2 regions of the Curtobacterium subtropicum genome follow, and region 2 is predicted to be linked to the other one. Evidence: riboswitches for the same ligand, from Rfam matches in the RefSeq annotation. Region 2 holds a riboswitch; the other holds the start of a gene.
What was found. A riboswitch is a leader RNA that binds a small molecule or an ion and turns the genes downstream of it on or off. The one in region 2 is predicted to bind thiamine pyrophosphate.
Positions count from the first base shown of each region.

Region 1 (10,843 bases), on a different contig from region 2:
CACAGGTGAACCTCGAGCTGACGGTGAACCAGTCGGCGCCGCTGCTCCGTCGGGTGCACGCCGGGCAGCTCGACCTCGTCTTCATCAAGCAGACCGCGGGGGAGTCCGCCGAGGGCACCCGCGTCGCGACCGACCAGATGGTGTGGATGGCGCAGGACGGCATCGCGCTCGAGGCCGACGAACCCGTCCCGCTGATCGCCTACCAGGCGCCGAGCATCAGCCGGCAGATGGCGATCGACGCGCTCGAGGCCGCCGGCCGCACCTGGCGGATCACCTGCAACACCCGCGACGTGAACGGGGTGCTCGCCGCGGTGCGCGCAGGGATCGGGGTCGCGGTGTTCCCGCACTCGCTCATCCCGGCGGACCTCGTGAAGGTGTCGCAGCGGCTCTCGCTGCCGGACCTCCCGGCGGTCGACTACGTCCTCATCGCGAACCCGACGGTGCAGCGCGAGCCGATCGACGCCCTGACGAGCGCGATCCTGTCCCGCGGGGTCGTCCGCGCCGTCTGAGCGCTCCGGCCGCCCTGCCGCCGGGCACTCCTGCCGCCGGGGACTCCCGCTGCCGGGGACTCCCGCCGCGGACACTCCTGCCGCCGGACACTTCCCCGAGAGCGACAGGCTGCCGCCGATGTTCCGCGCCGCACTGTCGCCTTCGCGGAACTGACCGGAACCAGGCCGGAACCAGGCCGGAACCGGGTCGGGGCCTGGCCGGAACCGCGCCGCGCCGCGCCTGACCGGCAGGGGGCCGCTACGGCGCGACGGTCGGCGTGACTCCCGTGCCGGTCAGGTCGGGCAGCGCCACGCCCCCCGGCGCCAGCAGCGCCGCGGCGACCGCCCAGAGCAGCACGAGCGTCCCGACCCCGCCGAGCACCGCGCCGAGGAGCCCCACCGGCCGCTGCCACGTCGCCGCGGGACTCCGCAACGCCGTCCCCGACAGCGCGAGGGCGAGCACCCCGAGCACCAGTCCCGTCGCGTGCACCGTCGCCGGCGCCGTGAACCACCAGGCGGCGAGAGCGATCGCGGCGACACCGGTCACGGCCCCGAGCACGGCCGCCGGCGTCACACCGATCGCCGTGCGGCTCCGGTCACGGGCGGTTCCGCGTCCGGGCTGGAGGCCCCGCTCACCCCCGTCGACCGCGCCCACCTCGGCGTCGACACCGGGCTGCTGCGTGGCCGACTCCGACCGCGGGTCTCGTCCGCGCGTTCCAGACCCCCGGCGCCGCGCCGGAGCGCCGGCCGCGCTCGGCTCGGCGGGGACGACCGGCGCAGCCGACGGGCCCGGTGCGCCGGTGACGGCTCGGGCAGCGGCGGCGAGCGTGCCGGGGAAGACCGACGGCGTCGGGGCCGACGCCGACGCCGATGCCGTTGCGGGTGCGGCGATCACGGCGTCGAAGTCGTTCGGCGCGGGCGCGACGACGACCGGTCGCGGTGCCTGCTGTCGGGCGAAGCGCGCCGGCGTCCGGTACCCGATCGGACCGGAGGGCTCGGGTTCCGTGCCCTCGACCAGGACGTGCTCGAGGCCGGGCACCGAGAAGCGGGGCTGTCCGACCGCCGGCGCGGCCGGCGCGGCCGGCGCGGGGGGCTGCACCGGCGCCGGCGCGTGGGTGCTGTGGGTCGGGTCGACGGGCGGCGTGAGGGGACCGTTCGCCTCAGCGGCGTCGACGGGCGACACCGGCAGTGGGGCGGTGTCGAACGGCGGCACCTGCACGGCGGGCGAGGTGGGAGCGGGTGGGAGCAGGTGTTCCTGCGGTGGGTAGTCCGGGACGACGACCTCGCCGACGGGCAGCGGACCGGCCGAGCCCGACGACGATGCCGAGCTCGACGACGACACCGAGCCCGACGACGCCACCGAGCCCGACGACGGCACCGAGCCCGCGGCGGCTGCTCCAGCGCCCGTGGCAGCTCCGAGCGCGGTCGCGGTGGGCGACCCGGCGACGGCGGTGCCGTGCGGGCCGGGGGTGACCGCGGGGACCGACGCACCCGTGTCGACGACGCGAGGGTTCGCGGCGGGGGTGCGTGGTGCCTCCCGGCCGGTCACGGTGTCCTCCGGGGGTGCGACGACCCACGCAGGGACCGCTCGACGCGGCCGGTCTCGGTCCGGCATGCGGTGCGACGCCACTCGTGCTCCCTCGCTCTTCTGATCCATCGTCATTTCTATCCACGTGCATGGATCGGAGAGCAGCCCCAGTTCCGGGGTCGCACGGTCCACTTCCCGCAGGACGCCGCTGCAGGACGCCCCCCGCAGAACGCCACGGAGGCCGCTCCGCGCAGGGCTGCAGCGCTGCGGGGAACCGCCTCCGTGGCGTGTTGCGGGAGGGGTGACTACATGTCGCGGTAGCGCTTCGCCTCGGCGAGCTTCGTGCGGAGCTCGTCGGCCGTGAACCGCGTGACGTACCCGGGGGTGTCCCGCTGGATCCGCCAGCCCTCGGCCAGCGGACCGGCGTCGACGACGTCGAACCCGAACTGGTCGATGAGCTCGGACACGACCCGCTTGGCCTCGGCGTCGTCACCCGCGACCACCAGCGCGCGGCGGTCCGGGGTGCCGGCGGGGGTGGCCTCGTCGGTGAGTGCCGCGGCGGCGATGTGGTTGAACGCCTTGACCACCCGGGCGCCGCGCAGGTGGTCCTGCAGGAGCTCCGCGGTGGTGGTGGTCTCGTCGTCGAGGGACGCGATGTGGCCGTCCCGTTGCGGGTAGTAGTTGTTCGTGTCGATGACGACCTTGCCCACCAGGGGCTCGACCGGGATCGTCTCGATCGCCGCGAGCGGGGTGGTCACGACGACGATGTCGCCCGCTGCCGCCGCCTCGTCGCGGGTGGCCGCACGGGCGTGCTCGCCGAGCTCCGAGACGAGGTCCTGGAGGGTCTCGGGGCCGCGCGAGTTGGCGATCACGACCTCGTGACCGTGCTGCACGGCGAGGCGCGCGAGCTGAGAACCGATGTTGCCTGCTCCGATGATGCCGATCGTTGTCATGCGGTCGTGCAACGCGGCCCGGTACGGAGCATTCCCACCCGAGCGCGGCCCGGCACGGAGCATTCCCACCCGAGCGCGTGCCGCGGTGCTCGGTGCGTCCCGGCCGGTGCGGACCTCCGTGCGGCCGCTGTCCGTCGGGTGCATGATGGCGCCATGGCCCACGAGTTCCGCGACGAAGCCGACCGCGACCGCTACGCGATGTACGTCGACGGCGAGCTCGTGAGCGTCCTCGACTACCGGGCCGGGGACGACGCCGTGTCGTTCCCGCACACCTTCACGGTCCCGTCGCACCGCGGGCACGGCTACGCGGCGGAGCTCGTCGCGCACGCCGTCGGCGACGTCGAGGCCAGGACCACGAAGCGCATCGTGCCGATGTGCTGGTTCGTCGGCAAGTGGTTCGACGAGCACCCGGAGAAGGCCGACCTGCTCAGCCGCGGCGCCGCGGACTGACGAACCACCCGGTCCGGTCGCAGCATCGCCGCCGGACCCGAGCACCCGGAGACACCGTGCCGAGAATCACCCCGTTCCTCTGGTTCGACGACCAGGCCGAGCAGGCGGCCTCGTACTACGCGTCGCTCTTCCCGGACAGCCGGGTCGACAGCGTCGCGCGCACCCCGGACGGCACCGCCCTCGTCGTCGAGTTCACCCTGCTCGGGCAGCCGTACCGGGCGATGAACGGCGGACCGGGGCACCCGCACACCGACGCCGTGTCCTTCCAGGTCGACGTCGACACCCAGGAGGAGCTCGACCGGGTCTGGGACGCGCTCCTCGCCGACGGCGGCCGGCCGCTCGCGTGCGGGTGGCTGCACGACCGCTGGGGGCTGACCTGGCAGGTCACGCCGTCGATGATGGGGGACCTGATGACCGGCAGCGGCGACCCCGAGGCCAACGCCCGGGTGTTCCGCGCGATGCAGGACATGGTGAAGCTCGACATCCCGGCGCTGCGGGCCGCAGCGGCCGGCGGGTGACGAGGAGCCGGGGTGTCCGCCGGTAGGGTGGCGGGACCCACCAGTGCCGGGCGACCGGCGCACCCGGTCACAGGCTGGAGGACCCGATGAGCAGCCCGAGTGCAGACGTCCGCGGCGGCCGCACGACCGACGACGTCCGCAACACGGACATCGGCCGCGCCTACACCGAGCTCTCCCGGATCACCCGACGTGCGAGCATCCGGGCGCGCGGCGACGACCTGGTGCTCAGCGTCGTCGACCAGTCCCTCGTCGACTTCGTCGTGCAGCACCCCGGCTGCATGGCGATCGACATCGCCCGCTACCTGCGGCTGAACCGGTCGACGATCTCGCGACAGCTCTCCGGCCTGCTCGCCGCGGGGCTCGTCCGCACCACCGACGGCGGCTCCGGCAACGCGAAGCCGCTCGAGGCGACCGACGCCGGCCGTGCTGCGCTCGAGCGCTCGGTGCGCCTGCACCGCGACGCGCTCGAGGAGCGGCTCGCCGACTGGTCCGACGACGACGTCGCGCTCCTCGCCGGCCTGCTCGAACGGCTCGGCGCCGCCGACGAGGCCGGTCTGCCGATGCCCGCGCGCGCGACCGACGGCAGCGAGGGCGCCGGCGCTGACACCGGTGACGGCGGCGGCGACCCCGGGCGCGACGGTCTCACCGCCTCGTGACCACCTCGTTCGTCCTGCTCTCGGACACCCACCTGCCGAAGCGCGCGAAGGACCTGCCCGCCGCGCTCTGGGCGGACATCGACGCCGCGGACCTGGTCGTGCACGCGGGGGACTGGGTCGACCTCGCGACCCTCGACGCCGTGCAGGGACGGTCCCGCCGATCCGAGGGCGTCCGCGGCAACAACGACGGGCCCGAGTTCGACGACCGGCTGCCGCTCGTCGCGCGGTTCACCGTCGAGGACCTGCGGTTCGCCCTGGTGCACGAGACCGGGGCCGCGACGGGCCGCGAGCGTCGGGCCGACGCCGCGTACCCGGACACCGACGTGCTCGTGTTCGGGCACTCCCACATCCCGTGGGACTCGGTCGCGCCGTCGGGCATGCGCCTGCTCAACCCCGGGTCGCCGACGGACCGCCGTCGACAGCCCGACTTCACCTGGATGCGGGGCACGGTGGACGAGCGCGCACTGACGGTCGAGACGGTCCGCCTGCCCCCGGCAGCCCGCTGACGCGACGCAGCGGTCGGGACGGCGGGCACGGACCGCGCGGACCCACCGGACGGGAGGCGCGGCTGGTGTCCGCCCCGTGCCTCCTGTCCGTCCCGCGGCGGGTGCTACCGCCGTGGTCCGGTCAGCCGCGCCAGCCGAGCGGCTCCGTGGGCATCCGGAAGAACGCGAGCTCCCACTCGGTGGACCGCCGGTGCGCCCGCGCCATCCGCCCCCGCTCCGCCGGGTCCGCAGCCGCGGCGAGTGCCTCGACCCGTGCGGTCGCCGCGGCGCTCGCCGCCGCGAATGTCGGGTCCCCGTACGCACCGAGCCAGTCCGCGAAGGGGTGTCCCTCCGGGGCGTGCCCGAGCTGCGTCCCGACCCAGGCGTAGACCCGGAAGCACGGCAGCACGGCGGCGGCGAGCACCCCGAGCGACCCGCTGTCGGCCGCGTCCTGCAGGTGGGCGAGGTACCCCGCGCAGGTCGGGTGGACCGGGTCGGCGGCGTGGGTGCCGGCCAGACGGCGGTGGTGCAGGTCGCGTGCCTCGTCCGCGCAGCCCTGTGCGGCTGCGGCCCAACCCGCCGCGGCGTCGCCGTCCGCGGCCGTCGCCAGGAGCCGGAGGTGCTGCTCGTAGGCCCGCAGGTAGTGGACGTCCTGCGCGAGGTACCCGGCGAACACGTCCGGGTCGAGCGTGCCGTCGGCGAGGCCCTCCAGGAAGGCGCACGAGAGCGTCGCGTCGAGGGTCTCCGCGACGTCCGTCCACCACCGGTCCGTCCAGGTCACCGCGGGCAGGGCGGCACGGGTGCGGGCGCCGTGGTCGACCGGGCCGTTGCCCGTCCCGACGTGCAGGGCGTCGGCACCCCGGAGCGCGTCGGTGAGCCAGGACTTCGCCTCGCCGACCGCGAGCTCCCAGTCGCCGTCCCGTGCCGTCAGCGTCGCGATCGCGCTCGACAGCGCGCACCCCGTGCCGTGCGTGCTGGTCGTGGCGACACGCGGCCCCCGGAAGGTCCGGGCGGAGCCGTCCGGGCGGACGAGCACGTCGTCGGAGGTCGGGCCGGTGTCGTGACCGCCCTTCGCGAGCACCAGGACGTCCCAGCGGCGGGCGACCAGGCGCGCGGCCTCCAGGGGTGTGGCGGCGGTGCCCCCGGCGAGCGCGACGAGGTCGGTCAGCTCCGCGCGGTTCGGGGTCACCAGGTCGGCGAGGGCGAGCAGGTCGCCCACCGCGGCGGCGGCCTGCGGGTCGAGGAGCCGGTCGCCGCTCGTCGCGACCATCACCGGGTCGACGACGACCACGGGCGGGCGGTGCTCGCGGAGCCAGTCGGTGACGGTGCGGACGACCTCGACGGTGCCGAGCATCCCGACCTTGACCGCGTCGACCACCACGTCGTCCGACACGGCGTCGAGCTGCTCCCGGAGGAACCCGACGTCGGGCACGTGCACCGACCGGACGCCGTGGGTGTTCTGCGCGACGAGGGCCGTGACGACGCCCATGCCGTAGCCGTCGTGTGCCGTGATCGCCTTGAGGTCCGCCTGCAGCCCCGCGCCGCCGGTCGGGTCGGTGCCCGCGATGCTGAGGACCCGTGGGACGAGCAGCCCGCCCGGTCCGGCCCCCGTGCTCGGCCCCGTGAGCACGGTCGCTCCTGAGCCGGAGCCGGTGCCGCTCGCGGTGACGGTGCCGGCGCCGGGGGCGGTCATGCCCCGCTCCACGCCCGGACGTACGCCGCTGCCGCCGCGTGCGGGTCGGAGGCAGCGCAGATCCCGGACACCACGGCGACGCCCGCGGCACCGGCCGCCCGCAGCGGTGCGACGTCGTCGAGGGTGACCCCGCCGATCGCGACGCAGGGGACACCGAGCGGTCGAGCGGCGCGCGCGATCCGGGCGACACCGTCGGTGCCGAGCGCCGGCGGGTGGTCCGGTTTCGTCGCGGTGGGGTGGACGACACCGACCCCGAGCAGGTCCACCGTGCCGCTGGGCAGCTCCGCGAGGGCGGCGAGGTGCTCCGGGGTGTTCGCGGTGAGCCCCACGTGGGCGTCCGGCCCGAGGAGCGCCCGGGCGGCGGCGACCGGCAGGTCCGACTGGCCGAGGTGGACGCCCGCGACCCGGTGTCCGGCACGTCGGGCGGCGAGCGCGACGTCGGTCCGGTCGTCCACCACGACGGTCGCGCGGTCCCCGACGGCGTCGGCCACCGCGGCGGTCAGGGCGAGGAGGTCGCGGACCGGCGCCTGCTTGTCGCGCACCTGCACGAGCCGCACACCGGCCTCGACGGCGGCTCGGACGACGCCGAGCACGCCCCTGCCGTGCCGGTCGACGAGCACCGGGTCGGTGACCAGGTAGACGCCGAGGTCCGCCGGGGCGCTCACCGTCGGACCGCCGCGGGCGCCGCAGGACGTGCCGTGCTCGGTGGCTCGGACCCCGTGCTCGACGGCTCGGACCCCGCGCCCGGCGGCACAGGGTCCGTCGTGACGCGTGCCACCCGGAGGACGTCCTCGGGGGTCAGCGCGGCCAACCGGTCGAGGAACAGCGGCTGGAACGTGCCGGGCCCGCCGGCGTCCCGCGCGGCCAGCTCGGCCGCGACCGTGTGCACGACGGTCCCGGCGACGGCTGCCGCGCCGGGGTCCTCCGGGACCACCGCGGCGAAGGCGGCGACCACGGCGCCGAGCGCGCAACCGCCCCCGGTGATGCGCGTCAGCAGCGGCGTCCCGTTCGCGACCCGCACCACGCCCGTGCCCGGCGCGACCAGCAGGTCGACGGGACCGGACACGGCCACGGCGCCCACGAGCCTCCCGTCCGACGCCCGGAGCGCGGCCTCCCGTGCCTCGTCCGTCCGGGCGGTGCTGTCGACCCCGCGGCCGCCGTCGGCGGCGCCGAGCAGGGCGAGGACCTCCGAGGCGTTGCCGCGCAGCACGGACGGGCGGAGCGCGAGCAGCTCGTGGGCGAGTGCCGTGCGGACCGGCAGCGAGCCCACGGCGACGGGGTCCAGGACCCACGGGGTGCCGGCGTCGACCGCCGCGCTGGCCGCCTCGACCGACGCCGCGCGCGGCTCGGGGTGCGGTGTGCCGGTGTTGACGAGCAGGGCGTCGGCCACCCGGGCGAACGGGCCGGCCTCGCTCGTGACGTCGACCATCGCGGCGGAGGCGCCGAGGGCGAGCAGGACGTTCGCCGTCACGTTCTGCACCACCGTGTTCGTGATGCACTGCACCAGGGGGCTGCGGGCGCGCACCTCCTCCAGCAGCGTGGCGGTGCGGGCAGCCCAGTCCGGGGACGGGGTGCCGGCGGATCCGGGTACGGGCGCAGCGGTGTGCATGGACGATCCCTTCGCGAGTACGAGCTCGAGCAGGTTCGACGGGTGTGATCTCAGCCGCTCGGTGCGGCACCCCGTGTCTCGGACGACACCGTACACGACGTCCGACGACGTCCTCCGGGCACACCGGGGGTGCGGTGTGCCAGTGTTGACGGGTGCCTGACGTGACCCCTCCCGGACCGCCGCCCGGACCCCGAGACCCCGGCGACGCGTGGGCCGTCGGGCCGGACGGCACGAAGGCCTGGGGACGCTTCGGCGCGGCCGGCCTGCTCGTCGACGACGGCGCCGGACGCGTGCTCCTGCAGCACCGCGTGGAGTGGAGCCACCACGGCGGGACGTGGGGCATCCCCGGCGGCGCGCGGCACCAGGACGAGGACGCCGTCACCGCGGCGCTCCGCGAGTCGGCCGAGGAAGCGGGGGTGCCCGAGGACGGCATCGACCTCCGGCACGTCGCCGTGCTCGACCTCGGGTTCTGGACCTACACGACCGTCGTCGGCCGGGCCCGGGACCCGTTCGAGCCGGTGATCGCCGACCGCGAGAGCCTCGCTCTGTCGTGGGTCCCGGTCGCCGAGGTCGACGCGCTGCCGCTGCACCCGGGCTTCGGAGCCTCGTGGCCGGCGCTCCGAGCCGCGATCGAGACCGTCCCGCACGTGGTGGTCGACGCGGCGAACGTGGTCGGCAGCGTGCCGGACGGCTGGTGGCGGGACCGCGCGGGTGCGGCGGAGCGACTGCTGTCGTCGGTGGCGGCGCTCGCCGCACGGGGGCTGGACGCGCGGGAGCTCGGACTGCCGTTCGCGCGGTGGTGGCCTCGGTGGACGGTGGTGCTCGAGGGCGAGGCGCGCGGCGCGGCCACGGCGACGGCCGGGGGCGGGGCAGGGTCCGGGTCTGCGGCCGACAGCGCCTCGGTCGGGGTCGTCCGGGCCGAGGGCTCCGGCGACGACGCGATCGTCGACGCCGTCCGCTCGGCGCTCGACGACGGCCACGCACCGGTCGTCGTCGTCACGGCGGACCGCGAGCTCCGGACCCGCGTCGAGGCCCTGGGGGCCGAGGTGCGCGGCCCGGGCTGGTTCCGCGAGCAGTAGCCCGACCCCGGGACCACCGGCGCGCCCCGGGTCGGGCGTGCCGCTGCCGCCACTGCGAGCACTGACGCCCCGGTGTCGGGCGAGCCGCTGCGTCAGGCCTCGGGCACGTACCGCTTCGACGACACCAGCAGCGCCACCCACGACGCCACGCCGAGCCCGACCACGACGGCCAGGACCACCGACACCGGCACCCCGGCGCCGCCCACGACCGCCGCGATGACCGCCGGCGCGAGGAACCCGCTGTACGCCACCGCGTAGAACGCCCCCGTCAGCCCGGCCAGGTCCCGCGACCCGGCGATGCGCTGCACCTCGAGCAACGAGGACACCAGCGCGGTCCCCATCCCGACACCGATCACCACGTTCGCGGCGAGCCCGACCCACACCGACTGCAGCTCGATCGCCACGAGCACGATCCCGATCCCGACGGTCACCACCGCCACCGCGGTCACGAGCCCGCGCGCCGAGGACACCGAGTGCACCCGCTTCGCGAACGGCTGCACGGCGCTCGACACCCCGAGCGCCACGACGGTCGCGGCCGTGGCGAACACGAGCCCCCACGCGCCGGTCGCACCGGCCAGCCGGGTCGGCAGGTACCCGTAGCCGATCGCGGCCGACCCGAAGATCCACGGCGCGGCGACGACGACGACGCGCGTGAACCGGCGGTGCCCGGCGCTCGGGATCGCGAGCTGCCGCCACCACGGCCCGGCCAGACCGCCGTCCACCGCGGTCTCCGGTGCCCGCCACACCACGAGGGCGAACGGCGCCGCGACGCAGACGTGCACGAGGAACGGCAGGACCTCGGGCACGGGACCCCACTGCGCGATCCCGCCGGCGACGAGCGCGCCGATCCCGGACCCCAGCGTGAACGCCAGCGATGCCCGCCGTGCACCCGAGCCGGCGTCGGCCGTCGGGTCGTACCGGCCCTGCGAGAGCTCCTTCACCCAGCTGTTCCCGACCGCCATCGCGATGCCGACGGTCACCCCGGAGAACAGTCTTCCGGCCGCCAGGAACCCCGGCCCGAGCGGCCCGAGTGCCAGGAGTCCGCTGCCGACGACCGCGGCGCCGATGCCGACGAGCATGAGCGGTCTCCGTCCGTGCCGGTCGGAGAGCGACCCGGCGACGAGCAGCGCGGGTGCGAGCCCGAGCACGTAGACGCCGAGGAAGGCGTTGACGAGCAGTGACGAGTAGTGCGCCCGCTCCTCGTACATGAGCAGCAGCGGCGAGAACTGGTTGCCGCCCCACGAGCACACGAAGACCGCACCCCAGACCATCGCCCACGGCGCCACCCGGCTCGCCGGCGCCGCGACGGACCCGGTGGTCGGGACGCTCCCGGTCGCGCCGCTCACAGCGCACCCCGGTGCGAGGCGACGTGGGCGCGGAGGAC
Region 1 is NZ_JAUCMM010000004.1:187,854-198,696, reverse strand. Features, by position in the region: gene QUG98_RS08360 (LysR substrate-binding domain-containing protein) at 1-509, shown strand, start outside; gene QUG98_RS08355 (hypothetical protein) at 748-2,145, opposite strand; gene QUG98_RS08350 (NADPH-dependent F420 reductase) at 2,322-2,969, opposite strand; gene QUG98_RS08345 (GNAT family N-acetyltransferase) at 3,123-3,419, shown strand; gene QUG98_RS08340 (VOC family protein) at 3,476-3,937, shown strand; gene QUG98_RS08335 (MarR family winged helix-turn-helix transcriptional regulator) at 4,024-4,593, shown strand; gene QUG98_RS08330 (metallophosphoesterase family protein) at 4,590-5,099, shown strand; gene thiD (bifunctional hydroxymethylpyrimidine kinase/phosphomethylpyrimidine kinase) at 5,221-6,771, opposite strand; gene thiE (thiamine phosphate synthase) at 6,768-7,436, opposite strand; gene thiM (hydroxyethylthiazole kinase) at 7,433-8,380, opposite strand; TPP riboswitch at 8,369-8,464, opposite strand; gene QUG98_RS08310 (NUDIX domain-containing protein) at 8,533-9,459, shown strand; gene QUG98_RS08305 (MFS transporter) at 9,552-10,805, opposite strand; gene QUG98_RS08300 (GntR family transcriptional regulator) at 10,802-10,843, opposite strand, start outside.
Region 1: another riboswitch for thiamine pyrophosphate. It lies ahead of thiM (hydroxyethylthiazole kinase); the one in region 2 lies ahead of QUG98_RS01060 (ECF transporter S component).

Region 2 (10,843 bases):
ATGAACAGCATCGGGGTGAAGGGGCCGAGCAGCGTCAGTGCCGCGGCGATGACGAGCGACTCGTCGTCGAGCGTCGCGGCGAGGCGGTCGCCCGCCGCGCGGTTGCCGATCTGGTCGTGGTTCTGGTTCGCGACGACGAGCGCCGTCGCGGGCGAGGTGCCGCGGTCGATCGGTCGTCCGTGTCGCTTGCCCCGGAACGACGACCACGTGCCGTCGTGGAAGAACCCGTGCTCCAGGACCTTCGCCAGCGCCGACAGCGGTTCGAAGTCGGCGTAGTAGCCGTTCGTCTCACCGGTGACGGCCACGTGGACGGCGTGGTGGAAGTCGTCCGACCACTGACCGGTGAGGCCGTAGCCCGAGGCCTCCTGCGGACGGAACATGACCGGGTCGTTGAGGTCGGACTCGGCGATGAGCGAGAGCGGGCGGCCCACGAACTCGCTGTAGGCCTCGGTCTCCGACGCCATGACCTGCAGCACGTGCGGGCGGGTGGTGTCCCGGATCGCGTGCACGGCATCGAGCCGGAGCCCGTCGACGTGGTGGTCGCGGAACCACATGCGGACGTTGTCGAGCACGTAGCGGCGGACCTCGGGGTGCTCGACGTTCACCGAGTCGCCCCACGTGTTGCCGAGCCCCTGCAGCAGGTACGGACCGTACAGCGGCAGGTAGTTCCCGCTCGGACCGAGGTGGTTGTAGACGACGTCCTGGATGACCCCGAGGCCCAGCGCGTGGGCGGTGTCGACGAAGCGGTCGTAGGCGTCCGGACCGCCGTACGGGTGGTGCACCGCGAACCAGCCGACCCCGTCGTAGCCCCAGTTCCACTCGCCGTTGACGGCGTTGACCGGCAGGAGCTCGACGAACTCCACGCCGAGTTCGACGAGGTGGTCGAGCTTGGCGGCGGCGGCGTCGAGCGTGCCCTCGGGGGTGTACGTGCCGACGTGCATCTCGTAGATGACGGCCCCGCGCGCGGGACGACCGGTCCACGCCTCGTCGGTCCACGCGAAGCGCTCGGGGTCGACGACCTCGGACGTGCCGTGCACGCCGTCCGGCTGGTAGCGGCTGCGGGGGTCCGGCCGGACGTCATCGTCGTCGTCGATGCGGAAGCCGTAGCGTGCACCGACCACCGGGGCGATCTCGTCGGTGCTCCACCAGTCGTCGTCACCGCGGGTCAGCGCGTACTCGACGTCGTCGACGACCAGGCGGACGCGCTCGGGGTTCGGCGCCCAGACGGCGTAGCGGGCGGGAACGGTCATGCGTGACCCTCCAGGATCTCGATCTCGGCCTGCTGGTCGGAGACGGCGGCGCCGTCGGACCCTGCGGGCGCGGGCGTGGTCGACGACGTGGACGAGGCGGCGGCTGCCGCACCGTCCGCCGTCGTGGTGTCGGTGAGGTCGGCGGGGACGAGCAGCGCGACCGGCAGGTCGGCGAGCAGTTCCGCGAGCGCGATGCCGCGGGATGCCGGGAAGCGACGACCGGTGAGCAGGTCGACGCGGTCGAGCGGCACCGGGTGCACCAGGGTGTCGCCCCAGCCCCCGACCCGTTCGAGCCCGACCGGCAGGCGGGTCGCGACGGTCACGGCACCGCCGCGGTCGAACGCCAGCACGTGGTCGGCTGCGCTCCCCGAGGCCTCGAGCCCCAGGTAGCGGGTGAACAGCTCGGGGTGGTCACGGCGCAGGCGCAGGGCGCGGCTGACCACGAGGGTCTTCACGGCACCGTCGAGCCCGATGGCCGGCAGGTGCTCCGGGCCGTCGTCCTCGGGGCCGTCGAGCCCGGCGAGCACGTGTCGGAGTTCCGTGTAGTCGACCGGTCGACGGTTGTCCGGGTCGACGAGCGAACGGTCCCAGCCCTCGGTGCCCTGGTAGACGTCCGGCACGCCGGGCATCGTGAGCTGCACGAGCTTCTGCGCGAGACCGTTCGACCAGCCGGCGGCGTCCACCACCCGGTCGAGCTCGTCGAGCACCGCCACGACCTCGGGGTCGTCGAACGACGCGTCGACCAGGGCGTGCATCTGGCGCTCGAACGCCTCGTCCGGCTCGGTCCACGTCGTGCTGTCGCCGGCTTCGCGTGAGGCCTTCTCGGCGTAGGCGTGCAGGCGCTCGCGGCTGGCGGGCCGCGCACCGACGATCGCCTGCCAGAGCAGGTCGGCGAACACGGCGTCGTCGAGCGGCGCGAGCGACTGCAGGCGCTCGAGTGCAGCGGTCCACTCGGAGCCCAGCTCGGCCAGCACCGTGATGCGGGCGCGGGTGTCCTCGCTGCGCTTGGTGTCGTGCGTGGTGAGCGTGGTCATGGTGTGCGGCCAGCTGCCCTGGCGGTCGCGCTGTGCCTGGTGGAAGTCATCGACGGACACGGCGAACAGGCTCGGGTCCGCGCCGACCTCGCTCAGGGTGGTGAGGCGCGACGTGCGGTAGAACGCGGTGTCCTCGACGCCCTTCGCCATCACCATGCCCGACGTCTGCTGCAGCCGGACGGCCGCCGCGTGACCCGGGTCGACGAGCGCCGGGGCGATGCGGTCGATCACGTCGTCGAGGTCCGGACGGGCCTCGGCTGCGCGCTCGAGGGCGTCGATGAGGTGGTGGACGCCCTCGGGCAGGTACGTCCGGTAGACCTCGAACGAGGCGACGATCTCGGCGACCGCGTCGACGATCCGGTCCTCGGGCACATCGGGCGCCACCGGGGCGAGGAGCCGGGCGAGCCGACGGACCTCGCTGCCGAGGATGCCGTCCGCGATCCCACGTCGGGTGTCGTGCGTGAGCTGCTGCCAGTCGGTCGGCTCGGCACCGGAGGCGGCTGTGAGCGGCTGTTCGCCGGCGGGGTCGACGAACACCCGGTCGACCACCGCGAGGGCGTCGTAGCCGGTGGTGCCGTCGACGGGCCACGACGACGGGAGCTGCTCGCCCGGTTCGAGGATCTTCTCGACGAGCGTGTACGCACCGCCGGTCAGCTCGTGCAGGTCCTGCAGGTACCCGGCGGGGTCGTACAGGCCGTCCGGGTGGTCGATGCGCAGGCCGTCCACGAGCCCGTCGCGGAACCATCCGCCGATCGTGGCGTGCGAGGACGCGAACACCTCGGGCTCCTCGACCCGGATGGCGGCGAGGGTGTTCACGGCGAAGAACCGGCGGTAGTTGAGGTCGTGGTCGGCACGCTTCCAGTGCACGAACTCGTAGTGCTGGCGGGCGTGCACGGTCTCGACGTCGTCGCCGTCGTGCACGGTGCCCTCGGCGGTCGGGTAGGCGGTCTCACCGACGTACAGCCGATCGTCCCGGAGCTCGACCGCGTCGAGCAGCCGGTCGTCGAGCACCGGGATGCGGATGCGACCGTCGCCGGCCTGCCAGTCGACGTCGAAGGCCCAGACGACGGGGGAGCCCTGGCCGGACTCGAGCAGCGACCACCACCAGGGGTTCGCCTCGGGGGTGGCGACGCCGACGTGGTTCGGCACGATGTCGACGAGCACGCCCAGCCCGGCGGCGTGCGCGGCCTCGGCGAGCGCCCGGAGCGCGGCGTCGCCGCCACGCTCGGTGTCGACGTGCGAGTGGTCGACGACGTCGTAACCGTGCTGGGACCCGGGTTCGGCCTGCAGCACGGGGGAGAGGTAGACCCAGTCCGCACCGAGGGTGCGGATGTGGTCGACCACGCCCTGGGCGGTAGCGAGGTCGAAGTCGGCGGTGACCTGCAGCCGGTAGGTGGACGTGGGGACGCGGCGAGCGCTCACGCGGTGGCTCCTGTGGGTTCGGGTTCGGTGTCGGGCGAGTCGGTGTCGGGGGAGTCTGGGCCCGCGGCGCGTGCGGACGGGGAGGACTGGGCCGCGTCGGACCCGGGATCGGTCGCGGACGCGGCGGTCGATGCCGCAGGGTTGGTCGGGGTGGACTGCCGCCCGCCCTCGACCGACTCGACCTCGGTGGTGGTGACCTCGTGGTCGGGCTCCGCGCGGAGCACGATCATCGACCGCGCCGGGACGTCGAGCGGGGTCCCCGCGTCGAGCACGGTCTCGCGCGCCCCGGGTTCGGCCGTGTCGATCCGCACGGTCCACCCGGGGGAGTACTCCTCGGGCGGCAGCGTGAACGTCACGACGTCGTCGTGGGCGTTGTAGTAGGTCAGGAACGCCACGTCGGTGACGCGCTCGCCCCAGCGGTCGCGCCCGCGGATGCCCTCGCCGTTCAGGTACATGCCGACGCTCTTGCCGAAGCCGGAGTCCCAGTCCTCCGGGTCCATCGCGTCGCCGGAGGGGGTCAGCCACACGACGTCGGGCAGCGGTTCGCCCTCGCCCCGGCGCACCGGGCGGCCGTTGAAGTAGCGGGTGCGGCGGAAGGTCGGGTGGTCGTGCCGCAGCTTCACGACGTCGGCGGTGAACTGCACGAGTTCGTCGTCGGCGTGCTCCCAGTCGATCCAGCTGATCGCGGAGTCCTGCGCGTACACGTTGTTGTTGCCGTGCTGCGTCCGGCCGAGCTCGTCGCCGTGGGCGATCATCGGTACACCCTGGCTGAGCAGCAGCGTGGCGAGGAAGTTCCGCCGACGCTGGAGCCGGAGCGCCGCGACGTCCGGGTCGTCCGTCGGTCCCTCGACCCCGGAGTTCCACGACCGGTTGTGGCTCTCGCCGTCGTTGTTGTCCTCGCCGTTGGCCTCGTTGTGCTTCTCGTTGTAGGCGACGAGGTCGTACAGCGTGAAGCCGTCGTGCGCGGTGATGAAGTTGATGCTGGCCTTGGGCGTCCGGCCGTCGTGCTCGTACAGGTCCGCCGACCCGGAGATGCGTGAGGCGAACTCACCGAGGGTCGAGGGCTCGCCCCGCCAGAAGTCGCGCACCGTGTCGCGGTACTTGCCGTTCCACTCCGACCACTGCGGCGGGAAGTTGCCGACCTGGTACCCGCCGGGGCCGACGTCCCACGGCTCGGCGATGAGCTTCACCTGCGACACGATCGGGTCCTGCTGCACCAGTTCGAAGAAGGCCGCGAGTCGGTCGACCTCGTAGAACTCGCGGGCGAGCGCTGCGGCGAGGTCGAAGCGGAACCCGTCGACGTGCATCTCGGTGACCCAGTAGCGCAGGGAGTCCATGATGAGCTGCAGCGAGTGCGGGTGGCCGACGTTGAGCGAGTTGCCCGTGCCGGTCGTGTCCATGTAGTACCGCTTGTCGTCCTCGACCAGGCGGTAGTAGGCGGCGTTGTCGATGCCGCGGAACGACAGGGTGGGGCCGAGGTGGTTGCCCTCTGCCGTGTGGTTGTAGACGACGTCGAGGACCACCTCGATGCCCGCGCGGTGGAGTTCGCGGACCATCGCCTTGAACTCCTGCACCTGCTGCCCGCGGTCGCCGGAGGACGAGTAGTGCGAGTGCGGGGCGAAGAACCCGATGGTGTTGTAGCCCCAGTAGTTCGACAGCCCCTTCTCCTGCAGCGTCGAGTCGTTGACGAACTGGTGCACGGGCATGAGCTCGAGCGTCGTGATCCCGAGCCGCTTGAGGTGCTCGATCACGGCCGGGTGGGCGACGCCGGCGTAGGTACCGCGCTGCTCCTCGGGCACGTCGGGGTGCGTCTCGGTGAGGCCCTTGACGTGCGCCTCGTAGATCACCGTCTCGCCGTACGGGATCCGGGGAGCCCGGTCGCCCTGCCAGTCGAAGAACGGGTTGATGACGACGCCCTTCATCATGTGGGACGCCGAGTCCTGGTCGTCGGTCGAGTCCGGGTCGCCGAACGTGTACGAGAACAGCGCCTGGTCCCAGTCGATGTCGCCGCTCGTCGCCTTGGCGTACGGGTCGAGCAGCAGCTTGTTCGGGTTGCCGCGCAGCCCGTTGGCCGGGTCGTACGGGGCGTGCACGCGGAAGCCGTACTCCTGCCCAGGGGCGACGTTGGGCAGGTACGCGTGCCAGACGTGGGCGTCCACCTCGACCAGGTCGACGCACTCCTCGTTCCCCGCGTCGTCGAAGAGGCACAGTTCCACACGGTCGGCGACCTCGCTGAACAGGGCGAAGTTCGTGCCGCTGCCGTCGTAGGTCGCCCCGAGGGGGTACGGGTTGCCGGGCCAGGTGTGCAAACGGTCCTCCAGGTCTGGGTTTCGTCAACATATCGGCGCCAGCCTCCGGCGTCCGCAGACAAGCCACAGCCGTGGACACCGCGGGCCCGACCCCGGCCTGTGGAGGAACCGCCGAGTAGCCTCGCGCGCATGGCCAACATCGTGAGTCAGATCGCAGACAAGGTGCGCCCGGTGGGCGTCTCGACGAACTACGGGGAGCCGGTCGAGGTCGGCGACCAGACCCTGATCCCGGTGTCGATCGGCTGGTTCGGCTTCGGCGCCGGCGGCGACGACGAGAACGGCGGTGGCGGCGGTGGCGGCGCATCGATTCCCGTCGGCGCCTACGTGCGCCGCCCGGGGCAGGACCTGCAGTTCGAGCCCAACCTCGTCTCGCTGCTCGCGGTGAGCATCCCCACCATCTGGGTGACCGGCAAGGCCCTGAGCAAGGTGATCCGCGCCCTGAAGAAGTGACCCACCGGACGGGAGGCTCGTGGCGACGCCGCCACGGGCCTCCCGTCCGTCACGTGGGCGCGTCACGGGACGTGACCGCGTCTAGACTGCTGCCACACACACGGGAGTCCGGGACCGCCGGGCTGAGAGGGAGCGAACGGCGCTCCGACCGTCGAACCTGATCCGGGTCATGCCGGCGCAGGGAGGAGTCAGCAACCATGCCTGCAACCACGCAGTCCGCAGTACCGTCCACCGCTCCGAAGCGCTCGCTGCGCTGGCGGGTCGTCGACATCGTCGTCGCCAGCGTCCTCGCCGTCGCGATCGGTGTCGTCTTCAAGCTCTGGGAGTTCGGCTACGAGCCGATCAGCGCCGTCGCCGGTCTGGTCCTGCCGGGCACCCAGGCGCTCTTCGGCGGGGTCTGGCTGCTCGCCGGACCGGTCGTCGCGATCGTCGTCCGGAAGCCCGGCGCCGCGCTCTACGCCGAGATGGTCGCCGCCAGTGTCGAGGCGCTGCTCGGCACCCAGTGGGGGTGGCTGACGCTCGAGGCCGGTCTGGTGCAGGGCCTCGGTGCCGAGCTCGTGCTCGCACTGTTCCTGTACCGGGCGTACCGCCTGCCGGTCGTCGTGCTCGCCGGTGCCGCCGCCGGCCTCGCCCTCGGCATCAACGACACGGTGCTCTGGTACCCGGGGCTCGACGCGGCCTTCAAGACCGTCTACGTCGTGTCCGCCGTGGTGTCCGGCGCCGTGATCGCCGGACTCGGCTCGTGGCTGCTCGTGCGGGCGCTCGCCGCGACCGGGGTGCTCTCCTCGTTCGCAGCGGGGCGTGAGCACGCCCGACGGTCGCAGGACTCGCGGACGACCTCGGCGGACGCGGTGGCCACCGACACCACGACGCCTGCCGCCGAGCAGGCCGAGCGCGGGTCCCGCGCCGCCCGGTGACGACCGTGTCGTCCTCGGGGGCGGCGCGCGTCGCCTTCCGTGACTGGGGTTGGCGGTACGCCGGGCGGGACGCCTGGGCGGTCCGTGGCCTGGACCTCGTCGTCGAGCCGGGCGAGCGGGTCGCGGTCGTCGGTCCCTCGGGCGCCGGCAAGTCGACGGTACTCCGCGCGGTGGCGGCGGTCCTGGCCGACGAGCCCGACCCCGACGACGACACCGCGGCCGCCGTGCAGGGCTCGGTCCTGGTCGACGACGCCGACCCCCGCGCGGTCCGCGGGCGCGTCGGCCTCGTCATGCAGGACCCGGAGGCCCACACGGTGATGTCGCGGATCGGCGACGACGTCGCGTTCGGGTGCGAGAACACCGGGGTGCCCCGAGCCGAGACCTGGGAACGGGTCAGGCACGCGCTCGGGGTCGTCGGACTCGACCTGCCGCTCGACCGGTCCACGAGCCGACTCTCCGGCGGGCAGCGGCAGCGTCTGGCGCTCGCGGGGGTGCTCGCGATGCGTCCGGGCGTGCTCGTGCTCGACGAGCCCTGCGCCAACCTCGATCCCGAGGGGGTGGCGCAGGTCCACAGCGCCGTCCGGGCACTGCTCGATGCGACCGGCGCGACCATGCTCGTGGTCGAGCACCGGATCGGAACCTGGCTCGACCTGGTCGACCGCCTCGTGCTGCTCGCGCCGGGCGGCGGTGTCGTGGCGGACGGTGCTCCGGCGACGGTGCTCGCCGAGCACGGGGCTGCCCTGACCGCGGCCGGCGTCTGGGTGCCGGGCGCCGGACCGGCCCGGGGCTCGTCCCGAGCGGGCGGCGGTCCGTCGCGCGACGGAGGTGCGACGCCAGGGGGTGGTGGCACGTCGCGAGGGGCCGGCGCTCCGTCTCGATCGGACGTCCATCCGTCGCGCGCGGACCTCCGTCCGTCGCGGGCGGGCGGAACCGCACCGGGTGCACCGCTCGACGATGGCACGTTCCGCCCGTTCGACGGGGGAGCGGTGCTGCTCGAGGCACTGGGACTCGCGACCGCGCGCGGGAGCATCCTCCGACGCACGGGCGGCACCCGCGTCGGCAGCGACATCCACCTCGGGGTGCGGCGCGGCCGGGTCCTCGCGGTCACCGGACCGAACGGCGTCGGCAAGTCGACGCTCGGCCTCACCCTCGCGGGACTCCTGCGACCCGCGGGCGGCACACTCCGGGCGACGCCGGCGCTGGCCGGGGACGCCGGTGCCGAGCCGCACCGCTGGACGAGTCGACAGCTCGCGTCCCGGATCGGCACGGTGTTCCAGGACCCCGGACACCAGTTCGTCGCACGGAGCGTCCGCGAGGAGCTCGCCGCCGGTCCGCGCGCGCTCGGCCTGCCGGACGCGGACGAACGGGTGGAGGACCTCCTCGACCGGTTCGGGTTGCGGCACCTCGCCGACGCCAACCCGTTCACGCTGTCCGGTGGCGAGCAGCGGCGGCTCGCGATCGGCGCCGTCGTCGCCTCGAGGCCGCCGGTGGTCGTGCTGGACGAGCCGACCTCGGGGCAGGACCGCGCGACCTGGCAGGCCGTGGTCGACCTGCTCGGGGCGACGGCGGACGCGGGGACGGCGCTCGTCGTGGTGACCCACGACCGTGACCTCGTCCGCGCGCTCGACGCGGACGAGGTCGTGCTCGCCGCAGACGGCGCGCACCCCGCGTCGACGACGAGTGGCGGCGACGAGTCGTCGGCGGACGCTCGGGCCGAACCCGGGACGAGCGGTGGCGGCGACGAGTCGTCGGCGGACGCTCGGGCCGACACGGCGGACGGTGCCGACCTGACCCGACCGACCACGGAGGTGCCCCGGTGACCACCGCGACCACGCAGGCCGACGGGGGCGGCCGAGCCGCGCCTCCCGGCCGGACCCGACGCGGGATCGCCGGCATCCAACCCGTGGCGGCGATGCTCGGCGTGCTCGCGCTCGGTGTGTGCCTCGTGACGAGCCTCGACGTCGTGTCCGCGACGGTCGCGCTCGCGCTGGAGCTGCTGCTCCTGCCGGTGCTCCGGATCCCACCGCGGACCCTGCTGCTGCGGGCGTCGCCGGTGCTCGTCGCCGTGCCCCTGACGGCGCTGAGCATCGCGCTGTACGGACGGCCCTCCGGGCGGGAGTGGTTCGACCTCGGCTTCGCGCACGTCACCGACGGGTCACTGACGCTCGCGTTGGCGACGGCGCTGCGCGTGCTCGCGGTCGGGCTGCCGGCGGTCCTGCTCTTCGTGGGGGTCGACCCGACCGATCTGGCGGACGGGCTCGCACAGCTGCTGCGGCTGCCGGCGCGGTTCGTGCTCGGGGCCCTGGCCGCGGTCCGGATGACGACCCTGCTCGGCGAGGACTGGCGTCAGCTCGCGATGGCGCGACGAGCGCGGGGGCTCGCCGACCACGGACGTCTGCGGCGCGGGGCGTCGATGGCGTTCGCCCTGCTCGTGCTCGCGCTCCGACGGGCGACGACCCTGGCGGTGGCGATGGAGTCGCGCGGGTTCGGCGCTCCCGGTCCGCGGACGTGGGCGCGGCCTGCACGGTTCGCGGGACCGGAGTGGGCGGTGCTCGCCGTTCTGGTGGGCATCGGGGTCGTGTCGATCGCCGTCGCCGTGGCTCTCAGGAGCTGGCGTGCCTGAGGACGGGCGGCCCGCACCCGTCGTGACCACCGGGGCGGCGGCGCTCGGCTCGGGACCCGGCGGACTCGTGACCACCGGCCCCACCGGGCCCTCGGCACCCGACGCGGCGCTCGTCGAGGGGCTCGCCGCTGCCGCCGCCGGGGCTGCTGCCGCCACCGGAGGTCGGCTCGTCGTCCTGGTCGACGGACGCTCGGGGACCGGCAAGACCACGCTCGGTGATGCCCTCGCGGCACGGCTCGGCGCCGGAGTCGTGCACCTCGACGACGTCTACCCCGGGTGGGACGGGCTGCGGGCGGCCTCCGACGCGGTGGTGTCGGACGTGCTCGGGCCGCCGTCGGGGTACCGGCGGTGGGACTGGGAGCGGTCCGAGCCCACCTCGTGGGTGTCGATCGAGCCGGACGCGCCGCTGGTGGTCGAGGGGTGCGGCGCGGTCTCCCGGGCGTCCGCACCGCTCGCGACGCTCCGGGTGTGGCTCGAGGCCGACGACGAGGTCCGACGCGACCGGGCGATCGGCCGCGACGGCGAGGTGTTCGCCCGCGAGTGGGAGCGCTGGGCGGCGCAGGAGCGGGCGTTCATCGCCGCCGAGGAACCGCGTGCGCTCGCCGACGTGGTCGTGCGGACCTAGCCGCGCGTCCGCGCCCGCGCGCGCCCGCCCGCGCCCGCCCGCCCGCCCGCGCGCCCGCGCCGCTGCCGGCGAGACTCGGGCTCACCGACACTCCTCGCGGCCGGGAGCGTAAGCACGGTCGCTCAGCCCGAGACTCGGCTCCCGACTTCGGCACCGGCACCGGGCGAGCCCCGCCGCGCGTCGCGCACCGGGTCCTCCGCGAACACCGCTGCC
Region 2 is NZ_JAUCMM010000001.1:219,866-230,708, reverse strand. Features, by position in the region: gene treZ (malto-oligosyltrehalose trehalohydrolase) at 1-1,250, opposite strand, end outside; gene treY (malto-oligosyltrehalose synthase) at 1,247-3,706, opposite strand; gene glgX (glycogen debranching protein GlgX) at 3,703-6,015, opposite strand; gene QUG98_RS01065 (spore germination protein GerW family protein) at 6,145-6,465, shown strand; TPP riboswitch at 6,556-6,667, shown strand; gene QUG98_RS01060 (ECF transporter S component) at 6,663-7,382, shown strand; gene QUG98_RS01055 (ABC transporter ATP-binding protein) at 7,379-9,202, shown strand; gene QUG98_RS01050 (energy-coupling factor transporter transmembrane component T family protein) at 9,199-10,005, shown strand; gene QUG98_RS01045 (nucleoside/nucleotide kinase family protein) at 9,998-10,630, shown strand; gene QUG98_RS01040 (MFS transporter) at 10,753-10,843, opposite strand, start outside.